Regions from separate parts of the Paenibacillus sp. NPDC056579 genome, predicted to be linked through region 2. Evidence: riboswitches for the same ligand, from Rfam matches in the RefSeq annotation. Region 2 holds a riboswitch; the other holds the start of a gene.

Region 1 (7,277 bases), on a different contig from region 2:
GGATTGGTTAGCCGGACGCTCTCGACGTAGACGCGGGCGACGCTTCCTTGGCGCACGTAGTCGCTAACCTCCAGCGCCGACAAGAAAATGGCGCCGTAGCCCGCCATCACGGCCCGAATCGTCTCATTCAGCCCGTTAAACTGCAGACCGACGCGCGGAGGCTCCAAATGATGGAGCTGGCAAAGCGCGAACAGCATGTCCCGGGAGGAGCTCCCCTCCTCGCGCAAAATGAAAGGCTCCCGCATCATCTCGGGAAGCCCGATACGGGCTCCGGCAAGCCGGTGACCGGCAGGCACGACGAACCACAGCTCGTCCTCCAGCAGCTCCTCGCGGACGATGCCTTGCGGAGCTTCCTTGCTTCCTCCCATAAAAGCAAGATCCGCTTCGTAATGCAGCAGCTTGTCATAAGCGGAGGCGGAGTTCACCGTCATGACGGTAGGCATAGTTTGCTCATGCCGCTGCTTGAAGGCGGCCAGCCATACGGGCAGCAAATGGTTGGCAGGAAGATACGTCGCGGCAAGGGTCAGTCGGCCGTGGATCCCGTCTCTGTAGTCGATAAGTCTTCGGTCCATTTCCTTCTCCAGAGCGAACATGCGCTCGGCGTAACCGTACAGCAGCTCGCCGGCTTCGGTTAAACGGAGGCTTCTTCCCTGCGACGCGAACAGCGTTAAACCGAGCTCCTGCTCCAGGTTACGGATTTGCGCCGTTACAGCCGGCTGGCTGATGTGCAGCGCCTCGGCCGCCCGGGTGACTCCGCCACGGGTCGCGGTCTCATAAAACAATTTCAATGCATGCAAATTCATGAACCCACACCACCTTCGTTCTCATGGAAACATAAATTTAATTTATATAAATCAAAAATATATATATTTGTTTGATGTATCGTTGTCTTTTATTGTAAGGGGTAAGCAGAACGTATTCAAATGACTTTCTAGCAAGGATGGTGCTTACTCATGAAATTTCAATGCACGGAATGCGGTACCGAGATACCGATGGATCAAGCAAGAAACCCTTTCCTCTGCACATGCGGCGGATTATTGGACATCGTGCACGACTTTCGCGCGTTGGACGGCGAACGGCTTAGAAGGCTGTTCGACAGCAGGTTGTCCGAACGGATGACGCCGTATGCCAGCGGGGTTTGGCGCTATAAGGAGCTCATTCATCCCCTTCTTCCCGAAGAGGATATGACGACAAAGTTCGAAGGAAATACCGGTCTGTACGATTCCGCACCGGCAGCCCGATATACCGGCATTCGCCGGCTGCTGCTCAAAGCGCAAAGCGAAAATCCGAGCGGCTCTTTCAAGGATAACGGCATGGCCGTCGCCGTATCCCATGGCCGTTCTCTCGGCTACACGAAATTTACGTGCACGTCGACCGGCAATACATCCTCGTCGCTCGCGATGTATGCGGCTCTTGCCGGATGTGCATCTTACGTATTCTTGCCGAGCCGCAGCATCTCGATGAACAAAGTGCTGCAAACCTTGGCCTACGGTGCCAAGCTCATCTCTTTTGATGGCACGTACGATGCCGGTATCCGGTTCAGTGAACGCCATAGCGAAGCTCTTGGTCTCTATGTATGCAATTCGATCAATCCGTTTCGGATAGAGGGCCAGAAAAGCATCGTTTACGAAATTGCCCATCAGCTGCGCTGGCGGATGCCGGATTGGATTGTTGTGCCTGGCGGGGCACTGAGCAATGCAACGGCTCTAGGGAAGGGGCTGCGGGACTTGTTGGAGCTCGGATTCATTGACAAGCTGCCGCGGGTCGCCATAGTTCAAGCGGAGGGGGCAAGCCCGTTTCACCGGATGGTATCGTCAGGCCGTCAAGAGCTGATTCCCGAGCCGAATCCGTCAACGGTCGCCTCGGCGCTCAATATCGGCAACCCGCCCAGCTGGAAAAAGGCGCTCTCATACACAATAGAGCAAACGAACGGGGTTACGATATCCGTCTCGGATGAGGAGATCATGGATGCCAAAGCGTGCGTCGACCAGTGCGGCATCGGCTGCGAGCCTGCTTCCGCGGCTTCGGTTGCAGGGGTACGGAAGCTGGTGGAGCAAGGGGCTATAGATCGCGAGGAGACAGCCGTATGCGTATTGACGGGCAATATGCTCAAGGACACGACATCAATTCACGACTACCACCTGGGGCCGGATACGAAGGGCCGCTGGGCGAATCCGATTGTAACGGGCGAGTTGGATTTGAATATCGTCGAGCGTCTAGTACATCACAATTCTTATTAACGGCGGCTTGCGGGTTGCTTTCCCGGACAGGTTTCTTTACAATAAGGAGAAAACCTACAGTGGGAGATGTCACCGACAATGAACTGCAAAATTTCGCGCAATGCGGCCAAAATGCTGTTGGCTGAACTGGAAAAAGAAGAGAACAAAGAATTGAAGCTCCGCGTTTATATTACTCACAGCCATGGAGACCACGCCCACTATGGCATGAGCTTGGACACTCCGACGGAAGAGGATGAAGTGGTAAGCACGGACAAAGGCATCGACGTGATTTTGAAAAAAGACGAGCCGCTGCTGGACGGAGTACGCATCGACTATTTCTATACGCCGGAAGAAGGCTTCGCCGTAACCAATCCTAGCAAGGGCAATCACGGGGACCACTAAGCCGTTTTGCGATAGGAAAGGATTTGGTTTACTATGGCGAACGATATTCGCGTCTGCGATAAATGCAAGCATATGAAAATGAAGACGGCTGTACCGAAGCTTCAGAAGCTGGCTCCCGGTACGGAGATCAAGATCGGCTGCAAATCGTACTGCGGACCTTGCTCGCGGTTTGCATTTATCTTCATTAACGGAAGGTATGTAACCGGAGCCACGGAAGACGAAGCTATCGAGAAAGCGGCGAAATATATCAAAAAATCGTGATTCAGCGTTGATACGACGAATCCATGACAGAAACCGAGAAGCCTGGCGCAAGCAGCCGGGCTTTTTTTGTGTGTAAAGATAGGGGAAGCGGCTAACTTTTTTGTAAAGACAAAAACAGCGGTTTGCAGTATAATGGGAAAATCTTTTTATTTATTTACCTATGGTAAATAAAACGGACGTACTAGATTTACCGTAAAGGGGCACACCGTATGCAGCGTTTACTCCGCTTTTTGCAAGACTATCATCCTATCGTTCATGTTCTTCTGCTAGGCACGATCCTCGCCCGAACCGCTTCATCCATGAGTATGCCTTTTCTGGCCATTTACTTATCGAAACAATCGCATATAAACCCCGTCCTTATAGGCTTGATCGTTGGCCTGGGCCCATTGGCGGCTACCGTCGGCGGATTTGTCGGCGGCGCTTTGTCGGACAGGCTGGGGCGCAAAACGATCATGCTGTTCGCCTTGTCCGGCTGGGTCGTCGTTTTTGGAGGATTCGCGATGGTCAAGTCTCCGCTTGCCTTCATGCTGCTGAATATGCTGAACGGACTATGCCGCTCCTTGTATGAGCCGGTGTCTCAAGCACTGATGGCCGATGTAACGGAGCGTGAAAAAAGGCTGAAAGTATTTTCCTTGCGCTACATTGCCATCAACGTTGGTGTGGCGGTGGGTCCACTGCTTGGCGCTTTTTTCAGCACAATGGAGGTTTGGCTTCCATTCATGGCTACAGGCTTGATTTACTTGCTGTATGCGATCGGATTGTACGTGCTGCTGCTGCGATTCGGAATCAAGCGGATTGAGGGGGAGAAACGGAGCGACATAACGATAAAGTCCTCCTGGAATGTCGTACGTGCGGACCGGGTGTTCCGTTATTATATCGGCGGATCGATAATGGGGGCTATCGGGTATGCCCAAATGACGGTGACTTTATCGCAATATGTGGAGCAAAATGTAGCAGGCGGCGCGGCGCTGTTCGCCATGCTGATGAGCTTGAATGCGGTTGTCGTCGTCTTGTTTCAAGTGCCGCTGTCGCGGATGTTCGAACGCTGGGGGCCGATGGTTGCTATTACCGCAGGCAATGTATTGTTCGCCGTCGGAGATATCGGTTTTGCCGTATCCGCAGGCTGGTTCGGCTTTATGGTATCGATGTTCTTTTTCACGTTGGGTGAAATTCTCAATTACCCTCAAGCGAACGTGCTCGTCGACCAATTGGCGCCGGAGGGGATGAGAGGGACCTATTTCGGAGCTCAGTCGTTTAACAATGTCGGGCATTTTGTAGGTCCGTTGGTGGGGGGCGTTCTTCTTACTCATTGGGGCGGTCCGTCCTTATTTACGACTATGGCTGTTATTACGCTAGCGGGTACATGGTTTTACTACAGAGGACAAATTTTATACAAAATGAGTCTTAAGTCCGTAGAAACGGAACAAAAATAGGAAATTTGAATTATGTATTCCATTGGTCCTATCTTATATGCTATTCTTGTCGTATTTCATTACACGAATTGACAAATTTCGAACTCGAAAAAGGCAAAACAGGCGAAAGCCTGCGACGCAAAGCTAAAGGGGCTAAGGATCTTCTCAGGAGCAAACCTGCCAGCCAGCTGCCGAAGGAACGGTGATACGCATATATAGCGGACTCCCGCCTAGGTGACGAGGAGTTTTTTCTCATGTTTCGAGTACACACAATCAAAGGAAGGAGAGAGATCATGTCGAACGAAGAACGGGAGTTTATGACCAGACAAGGCTTTTTCACAAAAATCGGCAGCAATCTGATCGGAGTCTATTTGTCGAATGAAGGCCCTAAAATGTTTATAAACCAGGAAGTGTTCGATCTGCACAATCCATGCTGGGATGTAGAGATGGTGATGGGCAAAAACAGCCATTTGCTGACGTTTTACTGGCGCGGCGAAGTGAAATTTTCGTTCCGGTGCGATTTTGTCAATGACTTGTTCTTAAGTCTGTATGACTACTTGAGCTGTCGTGCCGAAGCAAGACGTTTAGCCTAATAAAAGCGATGATAGCGCTTGTTGCTCAAACGACGTAGGGATCAAGGATTAGCGGTTATGCACCGAGCCGGATGATTGAGCATACCTTGCATAGGAGTAGAAATCATGACAAATGCCTATGATCCGGAAACACGCCAAGTAACTAGGTATGCCGGATACAAGCTGCCTATGGGAGGAGTGCAACCGTGGACCAGTCCGACTATGGCTCGGCCGCCTTGTTCGAACATCGGTTTTGGCTTCAAGTGCTTGGCGATCATGCCCGCTTCATCTTCAATGCGCTCGCCCCGAACGAACAGGAAGAAATAGAGCGCACAAGCTGCTTTATAGCCGCTTTCGATCGATTGCTGGAGCGGGCAAGGCAGCATGATGGTGTATCCCAAATGATGGAACTGAATCAGGCGGCATTTCAAAAAGCCCAGGAGATCCGGCTCTTCAAGCTTCATCTGCTGGAACGCTCGCTTGCAGGCCGCATAGGCATTCAGCTTTCCCCCACTTTCTTGAACCATATGGTGAATGAGGTTGAGGAATATTTGAGGGTGCTGCCCTTCTTGCTGGAAGGGGAAACGCCGCCCGTATTTGACGAAGTGCACCATCATTTGATCTGGCTCTCGGATACGTCAGGTCATGCCGGTATCATTGCAGCAGAGCTTGATATAACGGAAAAACGGCTGATTGAGATGAGCAGGACGTTCGAGGCGCATTTTACCGATTTTTATGTAAAAGCTATCGAGCTGGCAGGATATATGAGAACGAATCTGCATGATTTTCCGGCATTGTCCCGTTTTCATAAGGAAGTTGAGCTGGAGTCGGCGCTGTTCCGCGAGTTTTTGCGGGAGCTGGAGGAGCTGGCTCTGAGCAAAGAAATGCTAGGTACGGTACAGCCTCTAATAGCGGACCATATGGCCCGCGAGCTGTGCTATTATTTGACGAAGCTGGCGCAGACGGCAGGAGTCAAACGACCGAATTGCGATCCCGCCAAGCCTCGAACCGGAGCATAACGATAGGTTTTCTAACCACGATAGAATCTTCGAATAAAGCATGCTTTACTGCACGAACGGGCAGTAGGGGGTGCTTTTTTTATGGAGAAAAAAGCGCTGGACCTGCTTTGTCGGACTGCGCTTACTGCTGCAGACAAAGATCGAGCATCGTTCTGGCTGCAAAAGATAGCGGGACGTCCTTTAACGTCACGATCCCGATATGCCGGGGCGGTATGGGCGGCTCCAGCTGCAGGGCGAACAGCTCGCCGGAGGAAAGCTCATCCTCGGCGAATTGCGCCGTAACGCAGGAAATGCCTAGGCCGGTTTTGGCGAATTGGATGAGCAGATCCATGCTGCCCAGCTCGAACTCGGGAACGAGCCGCACCTGCTGGCTATGAAAATACCGGTCGATATAGCTGCGCATGCTGCTGTCTTTTTCCAGCATGATGATTGGGTAGGCGGCCAGTTCGGCGGCGGAGACCGGCTGGTCCTTTAAATGCCCGAAGCTTGCTCCTGCGATAAAGATATCGTGCAGCGGCTTCCACGGACGAATGGTCAGCTGCGGATCTTCTGCCGGTAAATTGATGATGCCGAAATCGATCTTGCCTTCTTTTAGCAGCTTGATCGTCTCATGAGAGGTCCGGTTCGTAATATGCAGCTTTACATCGGGATATTGCTTGTGGAACCGCTCGAGGTAAGGAAGCAAAATATGCTTGCACAGCGTATCGTTGGCTCCGATATGGACGACGCCTCCAAGCATTTGGTGCATCTCGGTCAATTTCCGTTCCGCTTCCGTCAGAAGGCTGAAGGCCTGATCGACATAGCGCAGCAGCACCTCTCCTTCCACCGTCAGCTTCACCCCGCGGGATGTGCGGAAGAACAGCGGCCCGCCCAGCTTTTCCTCGAGCTGCTTCATCGAATGGCTTACCGCCGGCTGAGTAATATACAGCGCTTCCGCCGCTCGGGAGAAGCTGCCTGTCTTGGCGATGGCGAGAAATACCCGGTACCCGTCCAGATGATGCTCCATTACCTATTACCTCCACTTATATAAGCTATCTATATTATTCATTATTCTAATATCATATCACAGAATATAATGAGATCGTAAAAGAAACCTCAGCTGAATGAATCAAATGGAGCTTAAGAGGTTGTTACGGATGGAGTAGCCGAGGTTTTTTGTCAAAACAATGAGAGAGGAAGCGGTGCGAAATGAAAGGAACGGTAACGGCTGTCGTGGGAGCTAACTGGGGAGATGAAGGCAAGGGCAAGGTGACGGACCGAATGGGGGCGGCCGCCGATGCGGTGATCCGGTTTCAAGGCGGCAACAATGCAGGCCATACGATCATTAACGAGTACGGGAAATTTGTGCTGCATATGCTTCCTTCAGGCGTGTTTCACGAACATGTAGTGAAT
Region 2 (7,277 bases):
AAAATCGACCGAACCGATAGGACCTTTGGACAAAGCATTGCGAAGCGACGCTGTGACTTGGGCCGGCGTTAAACCGAAGCTGTTCAATGCATCGGCATCCAGCTGAATATCCATGGAGGTTTCTCTCGAACCGACGGAGTCGACATGGTCAATCCCTTGCATCGCCTCGAAGCCCGGCTCGATCTGATCCTCGTACAGCTTGTCCAGCTCCGTCTGGCTCATGCCGTTGTCGGCATAGATCGCTAAGTAATAAGCGGGAATCGAAGCGAAGCCGAACGTCGATACCTTCGGTCTATCCGCCGTCGCGGGAAGCTTCACTTCCTGAACGAGGCTCTCGATGTCCTGCTTCCGCTTATCGGTATCCGCGTTCTGCTTCAATTGAACGATGATCGTTGACATATTATCGCTGGAGGTCGAGGTCAACGTATCGAGATCCTCCAGGTTCGCCACTTTATCTTCGAGCGGCTTGGTGACCTCTTCCATAACATCCCGAGGAGGTCCCGGGTAAGTAGTAGATATAAGAACGACCGGAAACGAAACATCCGGCATATTCTCCACCTTCAATGTGGATGCCGAGTATAAGCCTCCGCCCATCAGCAAGGCGATAATGATGAATACCGCGGCCACATTTTTCATGGAGAAATGGGTCAATCGATCCATTGCTTTCCCTCCTAAATTCAAACGACTTTACTAAAAGTACACGACGAATATGAACGGAGCATGAACACGGCGATACATCCGCGGTAGTAAATTTTGCAAAACAAAATACCCCACAAAGTGAAGCTTTGGCTTCGAAGTCCATCAGACACTTTGCGGGGAGTCCCGATCCAAACTATTTACATGCAAAAAACAGAGCCTCGCCTCGGATCTATTGCCCATCCAACACTAAAGCTCTGTTCACGTCTTGACTCTACTATACCGAATTGAATCCGCTGCCGGCCAGCTGAAAATGTTGCTACTATTACCACCGATATAATCCGCGCCTGCTCTTTCGGGACGACAAAAAAACCACAAGCCGATGGCCTGCGGTTGAATGATTTGAACGATGCTATAGTGCCAGCTTCGGCCTCTGAAACGAAAGCTTGAAGGTCGTTTCCCGGTCCGTGCTTTGAAATGAAATATCGCCGTTGTTTTTGGTCATGATTTGCTTGCAAATGGCTAGTCCCAGGCCGGTTCCGTTCGTTTTGTTCGTGACAAAAGGAGCAAAGAGCGTCTTGGCCAGCTCCGCGGGGATGGCGGGACCGTTATTGCCTATCCATATCCACGTATGATCCTGATCCTCGAAAGCTTTGATCGATATGATCTTTTCGTATTTAACCTCCGACAACGCATCGATCCCGTTATTAAGCAGGTTGTTCAATACTTGCTGAAAGGCGAGCTTTTGTACCCGAAGCGTTATGGAGTCGGGAATGTCCACCTTCAAAACTACATTCTCGTTAATAAGCCTCGGATTCAGCAAAGACAGATTGTATTCCAGTATCTGCTTCAGCGAAGTATCCGCAAGCTCTTCTTCTATAATAGGCCTTTTGGAAAAGCTGAGAAAGCCGGTCACCTGCATATGCATGTTGTTGCATTCCGCTTCTATGAATTCCAGATAAGCATCCGCCTTCTCCATCGGCAATGCTCTAAGGTTCGTACGCAGCAGCTGCAAAAAGCCTTTAATCGAAGTGAGGGGATTGCGGATTTCGTGAGCCATGCTGGCGGCCATCTTCCCGAGCAGCGTAATCCGGTCGTCATGCAGCTGATTAATAGCCATATCCTTTTCCTTCAGGTCGGAGATGGTCCGCTGCCAATAATTCTCGCACAGCAAAACTTCAAAATGATCGACCCGCAAGCAAATTTCACGAAACAGCTTTAAAGTAAGAAAATCGCTCCCGACCTCAATCAGCGACTTTCTCCACAAATGGGAACAGCGAATAATATCTATGATCTCAAGCTCTAATTCCTGATATTTTGCGCACCAATCGGGCACCACTTCCTGCAGCGGATGCTCGGTCATATCGATGTGCAAATCCGTTAAATAATCAAAATACACATCGGCTTTACGGTTCAAGCTGGCTGTATTGTAGTCTGCATGATGCCCTTTCATATATTGAAGCCATCTTTCTATAACCACTGGCTTACAGTCCCGCAATTGCTTTAGCAAAGGCTCTTCAACCATGATGAAAACCCGCCTATATGTAGTAGTGTGATCTATAATAACATATCACAAAGCCGATAGAAGTCCAATGCCAGTTTTTACAGGATTTTATATACATTTTGACTTTAGATTCGGACAACGGATGTTATGCAGAGATGTAGATGTTAAACTCTCCGATCGTTTCGATGGTAAGAGGAATGCTGAATACTTGACCGCCCCATTCATAGGCCGAGTCGTTAACAAGATTCGGCGGGGTAATGTCTACCTCGATGCCCTGCTGGTACAATAGCGTGCTTGCGTTTCCGCTGATCATATTACCCAATTCTCCGACCGCGCTTTGGCACAGCTCATCGAATTGAGTGACGGGATAGCCGCCCATCATCCCGGAAACCATCCGGAAGGCTACCGTCTCGGGAAATCCGAATAAAATATCCTTGTTCATTTGCCCCAAAATGCCAATCTTCAGCCACACATAATCGTCCGCATAGTGAATCGTTCTCATACTAAGTTGACCTACGACCGGTTTGATTTGAATCAAGGTCTCGATAACATGAAGAGACGAGGTTAGGAACGGATTCACGAAATTCGCTTGCACACAATACAACCCCTTTTCAAATAAAATAGGTGAGAAACCTCTACCCAGGCCTTTCAAAAGATGAGCGACCGCGTTCAAAGGTAGGTTTAATCGCCAAATAGAATTTTTCATCCGATGATATTCGGAATCTTATAAATTCTATTGTGGTAAATAAAAAAAACTGCCCGAAATTGGGCAGTCTTGTTGTACAAGAACTGAAATATAGCGCAATTTCGGTAACCCAGCCGCCGTAGGATATTCGATAGTCCCTTAGGCCTGAGGCTTTGCGTCCTTGCTTTTCAGCAAGTTTGCCTTTTCGGTTTGTCGATGGATGTGATGTAACAAAACTAAACACATTGTAGCACATAAGCTGATAAAATAGTACCAGTTCCGTATATTTTTTCTTCCGGACCCGCGACTTTGCTCCTAAATCGGCGCCAGCTCCGACTCTTCCGTGATAGAATTTTGGAACTAAGCATAATTGCTTACTTCACACGAAACAAGGCTGTGAAAAGGGAATGAGCAAGGATACCGAAGAATCTCCTTCCTCATTTTCCTTTTTTTGTATATGATAATGTGGAGGCAAAAGCATTAGGAAGGAGGTTATTATTATGGAAAACAAGCCTGTTGTGAAACAAATCGAAACGATATATATACCGGTTACCAATGCGCTGTCATCCGCTGCATGGTATGAACGGCATCTGGGACTGACCTTTCTTAGACCGCCGTGCGAGGATCAAGCCCAACTAAAGGTCGGATCGAATCAATCCATCTTTCTAATACGGACGGAAGAACGGACCACCTTGAATTACAAATCCATAGACGATCCTGAAATGGCGGCGCTAACCGTAGAAGTCTACGATATCGAAGATTTGCATGCGCGGATGGTAGAGAACGGTGTAAAAACAGACTCGTTTGCGGATAACGGCGGCTGCGGGATCAGCTTTCATGCCTATGACCCGGATGGGAATAAGCTGCATCTATGGGGCGGCTGGCCAACCAAAACCAATGAAAGAGGCTAGATCCATGAATCAAGTTAGGTTAGTTAGCGATCTCCAACGATCCAAGGAATATTACAAAAACCAGCTGGGATGTACTGTGGATAGCTGGGGACATGCGGAACGCAAGGAGCCCCGTCTTGGATTTATTTTATATGAAGCGGAGCATGCAGATGCTGTCCGGCCGAACCGCAAGCCTCGCGTCGCCAACTATCCGAAGCAATGGGAAGGCCCGCTCTGCGGCATCGATTCATATGCTTATACGGACTGGGACCGGATTGATGATCTGCTTGAGCAATTTCGCTCCGACGGAGCTGTGATTCATTACGAAATGAAGCTTGAAGATCAAGGCGATATGCTATGGAAGGAATTTGCGGTTAGCGACCCGGATCAGTACGTCATTGTATTCGGCGCCGGGAAAATGAAGTGATTGATGTCCTGACTGACTATTTAAAGAAGGGAATGGTCTTCATTGGTTCCAATTCAGATTAGTGGCACCGCCGTTGTCCTGTTGGTAAAAAATCTCGAGCAATCGATCCAATTTTACACTTGTCTCGGATTTGCCTACGAGGCCATAGGCGGGAACATCAAGCACCATCACGTCTCGCGGGATAAACTGACTCTCATTCTGCTGCAAGCCCGGCACGAGGACGATGTGAAGCCGCTCAGTTCCATGTACGAGGAGCAGTACTTCGACGTGTTCTGTTATACGAACGCCGTCGACTTGTTGTTTAGCGAATTAGCCGGCAGCCATGTCACCATAGCTAGAGCCCCTCACTATTCCCTGCAGTGGAGCGAATTTACAATCCAGGATTGCAATGGGTATAGCATCGCGTTTGGCGGCGGCATCGTCAATCCCGAGCTTGCACTGGAAGAATTAAGAAGCTAATTAAAGCAAAAAAAAGTAGTTAGGTACACCACATACCCCCTACTTTTTCATGTATAATAAGGGAGATACCAACTAGACGGGAACTTGTAAATACACAAACCTCCTTGGGGTGGTGGGACGCAAGTGAAGAAACGTGCCGTGTTTTTAGGAAGAAAGCAACAGATTGAAGGCGTTTACAGTGTGACCAGTCGAAGCCAATTGGCTGAACTGGCCGATGTGTATCCGGAAGTGGTGAATGAGGACAATGTGGAGGAGCATGCGGCTGCTTTAAAAAAGGTCGAAGTCGCCTTCTCCACTTGGGGAATGCCGACCTTCTCCCAAGAAAACATCCGACGTTATTTGCCGAATTTGAAAGCGCTCTTTTACGCTGCGGGCAGCGTCCAGCGCTTTGCAAGACCGTTTCTGCATTCGGACATTATCGTCGTCAGCGCCTGGGCCGCCAATGCGGTTCCGGTTGCCGAGTTCACGGCCGGCCAAATCGTGCTGGCCAACAAAGGCTTTTTCCAGTCCGCCATGAGGTCCAAGGAAGCCCGTTCCGAAGCGTCGAGGTACGCGCGGTCATTTCCAGGCAACTACAATGCCAAAGTCGGCATCATCGGGGCAGGCATGATCGGCAAAAAGGTGATCGAGCTGCTAAAGCCATACCAGCTGGACCTTATCGTCTTCGATCCCTTCCTGTCCGATGCGGCCGCTGAACAATTGAATGTCCGGAAAACCGGGCTGGTCGAGCTCTTCACGCAATGCCATACGATCTCGAACCATCTGGCCAACTTGCCGGCTACCGTCGGGATGCTTAATAAAACGCATTTTGACCGGATGCTGCCGAATGCAACCTTCATCAATACCGCTAGAGGCCAGCAGGTTGTAGAGTCCGACCTGATCGAAGCGCTTCGAGCGGTGCCCACGAGAACAGCTTTGCTGGATGTGACCTACCCGGAGCCCGTCCGGCCGGACAGCGAGCTGCTGAAGCTGGATAACGTTATCTTGACGCCGCATATCGCCGGCAGCAATCCCGCGGAAACCGATCGGATGGCCCGCTATGTCATCGAAGAATTCCGCCGCTATCTGCAGCAGGAGAAGCTGCAGTACCAAGTATCCCTCGCTATGCTCGAAACGATGGCTTAATGCGAATCCGACTTACTACCTCTCAAAAAGGGAGTCCTTGCTCCGGCGCTGCGTTCTTCGCCGAAGCAACGGCTCCCTTTTCGATGGAGTGCAGTGGAAAACAATTGACTGAAGTAGGACCGCTTCGCCTTCTAGCCTATTTTGGCCATCGGCTCGTTATCGGAGAATAAATCGGGGTTCACTCTCAGCAAGCCGGAGATCGTCTCGTGGAGCAGCACCGTGTCACATACTCTCACAAGCGCATCGCCCAAATATCCCTTGTACATCGCCTCATGTCTCTCCAATACTTCCTCTACCTTCCAAAAATGCTCCGACCAGCGCAGCCCGCAGTGTCTCCGGGACGGAACCGAAATTTCCGTGCCGTCGCTTAAGACGGTATACAGCTGCTCACGGGTATCGGTAAGCCGTCCCGGAATATCCATCCACTCCTCAATGCCGTGAATGAATGTATTCCGGCGCAGATCGACGCCGACCAGCAGAATGGTAGCTTTCCTGTCCAGCAGCTTGCCCCAGGCGGAGTTGCGGTGGCATGGCGTGTCATAGCATTCATCCCCGCGGACGAACTCCTCGGCATCGCGTCCCAACGCAGCAACCGAGTGGGTCGGATGAAGCGAACGGTGAACCCCGGGACGTTGGCGGAACAGCTCCGGCAAAATGCCGACGCAAGAAGGAGATGACTCCACATTGAATTTGGGGTTGCTTGCATTAATATAAGACCAGGTGTGGGTAGGCAAAACAAGCAGACCCTCCTGCATATATTCGGACAGGGCGTTCAGAACGGTATCCGCTCCGCCCTCGACCTCTCCTATACTTTTCATGGAAGAGTGAATCAACAAAGTCCCTTCCCTGTCAATGCCCATATATGCGAGCTGATCCATCAAGCTCATTTTTGTATGCATTCGATTGACCTCCCGTTACAGAGTAGTTTGCTTTGGCAATGAGGGTACGGCGCTGATTTCAGAAGCTATCCGCCCTACCATCCCGCTCATTACGGTGCTTCTAGCTGTCGAGACCGCGTGTTTGATGGCGTCGGCGTTAGACGAGCCATGGCTTTTGATGCATACGCCGTCGATACCGAACAAAGGGGCGCCGCCATATTGTCTATAATCCATGCTTTTCATGAATCTTGTCAAACCGGGTCTTATTATAGAGGCCGCCAGTTTGGTAAGGGCAGACCGGGTAAACTCCTCTTTCAAATGAGACGTTATCGCACCAAGAGCACCTTCAAACGACTTCAACAAAATATTGCCGCTGAATGCATCGCAAACAAGCACATCGCAAACGCCATTCAGAACATCTCTTGATTCTACATTACCCACAAACGAAAAGTGCTGCTCTTGTAACAAGGTATACGCAGTTTTAACGAGTTCGTTGCCTTTTTTCGGCTCCGCGCCTACATTTAACAATCCGATGCGGGGGTTATCGATGCCCAATACTTTGGACATGTAGACATGTCCCATCCATGCATTTTGCAGCAGCTGAGCGGGAGTCGGGTCCATAATAGCCCCTAAATCCAGAACCAATACATGCCCTCCACTCATTGTAGGCAGC

The links. A riboswitch is a leader RNA that binds a small molecule or an ion and turns the genes downstream of it on or off. The one in region 2 is predicted to bind cyclic di-GMP.
Region 1: another riboswitch for cyclic di-GMP. It lies ahead of ACFQ88_RS10105 (hypothetical protein); the one in region 2 lies ahead of ACFQ88_RS16985 (chemotaxis protein CheX).

The regions. Positions count from the first base shown of each region.
Region 1 covers NZ_JBHTVD010000002.1:567,554-574,830, forward strand. Annotated here, with positions in the region: gene ACFQ88_RS10080 (LysR family transcriptional regulator) at 1-803, opposite strand, end outside; gene thrC (threonine synthase) at 954-2,240, shown strand; gene ACFQ88_RS10090 (iron-sulfur cluster assembly accessory protein) at 2,319-2,621, shown strand; gene ACFQ88_RS10095 (YuzB family protein) at 2,655-2,882, shown strand; gene ACFQ88_RS10100 (MDR family MFS transporter) at 3,092-4,315, shown strand; cyclic di-GMP riboswitch class I at 4,398-4,490, shown strand; gene ACFQ88_RS10105 (hypothetical protein) at 4,588-4,887, shown strand; gene ACFQ88_RS10110 (DUF2935 domain-containing protein) at 5,073-5,885, shown strand; gene ACFQ88_RS10115 (LysR family transcriptional regulator) at 6,007-6,891, opposite strand; gene ACFQ88_RS10120 (adenylosuccinate synthase) at 7,074-7,277, shown strand, end outside.
Region 2 covers NZ_JBHTVD010000003.1:983,399-990,675, forward strand. Annotated here, with positions in the region: gene ACFQ88_RS16975 (efflux RND transporter permease subunit) at 1-660, opposite strand, end outside; gene ACFQ88_RS16980 (sensor histidine kinase) at 1,049-2,089, opposite strand; gene ACFQ88_RS16985 (chemotaxis protein CheX) at 2,286-2,735, opposite strand; cyclic di-GMP riboswitch class I at 2,947-3,037, opposite strand; gene ACFQ88_RS16990 (VOC family protein) at 3,326-3,736, shown strand; gene ACFQ88_RS16995 (VOC family protein) at 3,741-4,142, shown strand; gene ACFQ88_RS17000 (bleomycin resistance protein) at 4,185-4,601, shown strand; gene ACFQ88_RS17005 (hydroxyacid dehydrogenase) at 4,725-5,726, shown strand; gene ACFQ88_RS17010 (AAC(3) family N-acetyltransferase) at 5,858-6,625, opposite strand; gene plsX (phosphate acyltransferase PlsX) at 6,641-7,277, opposite strand, start outside.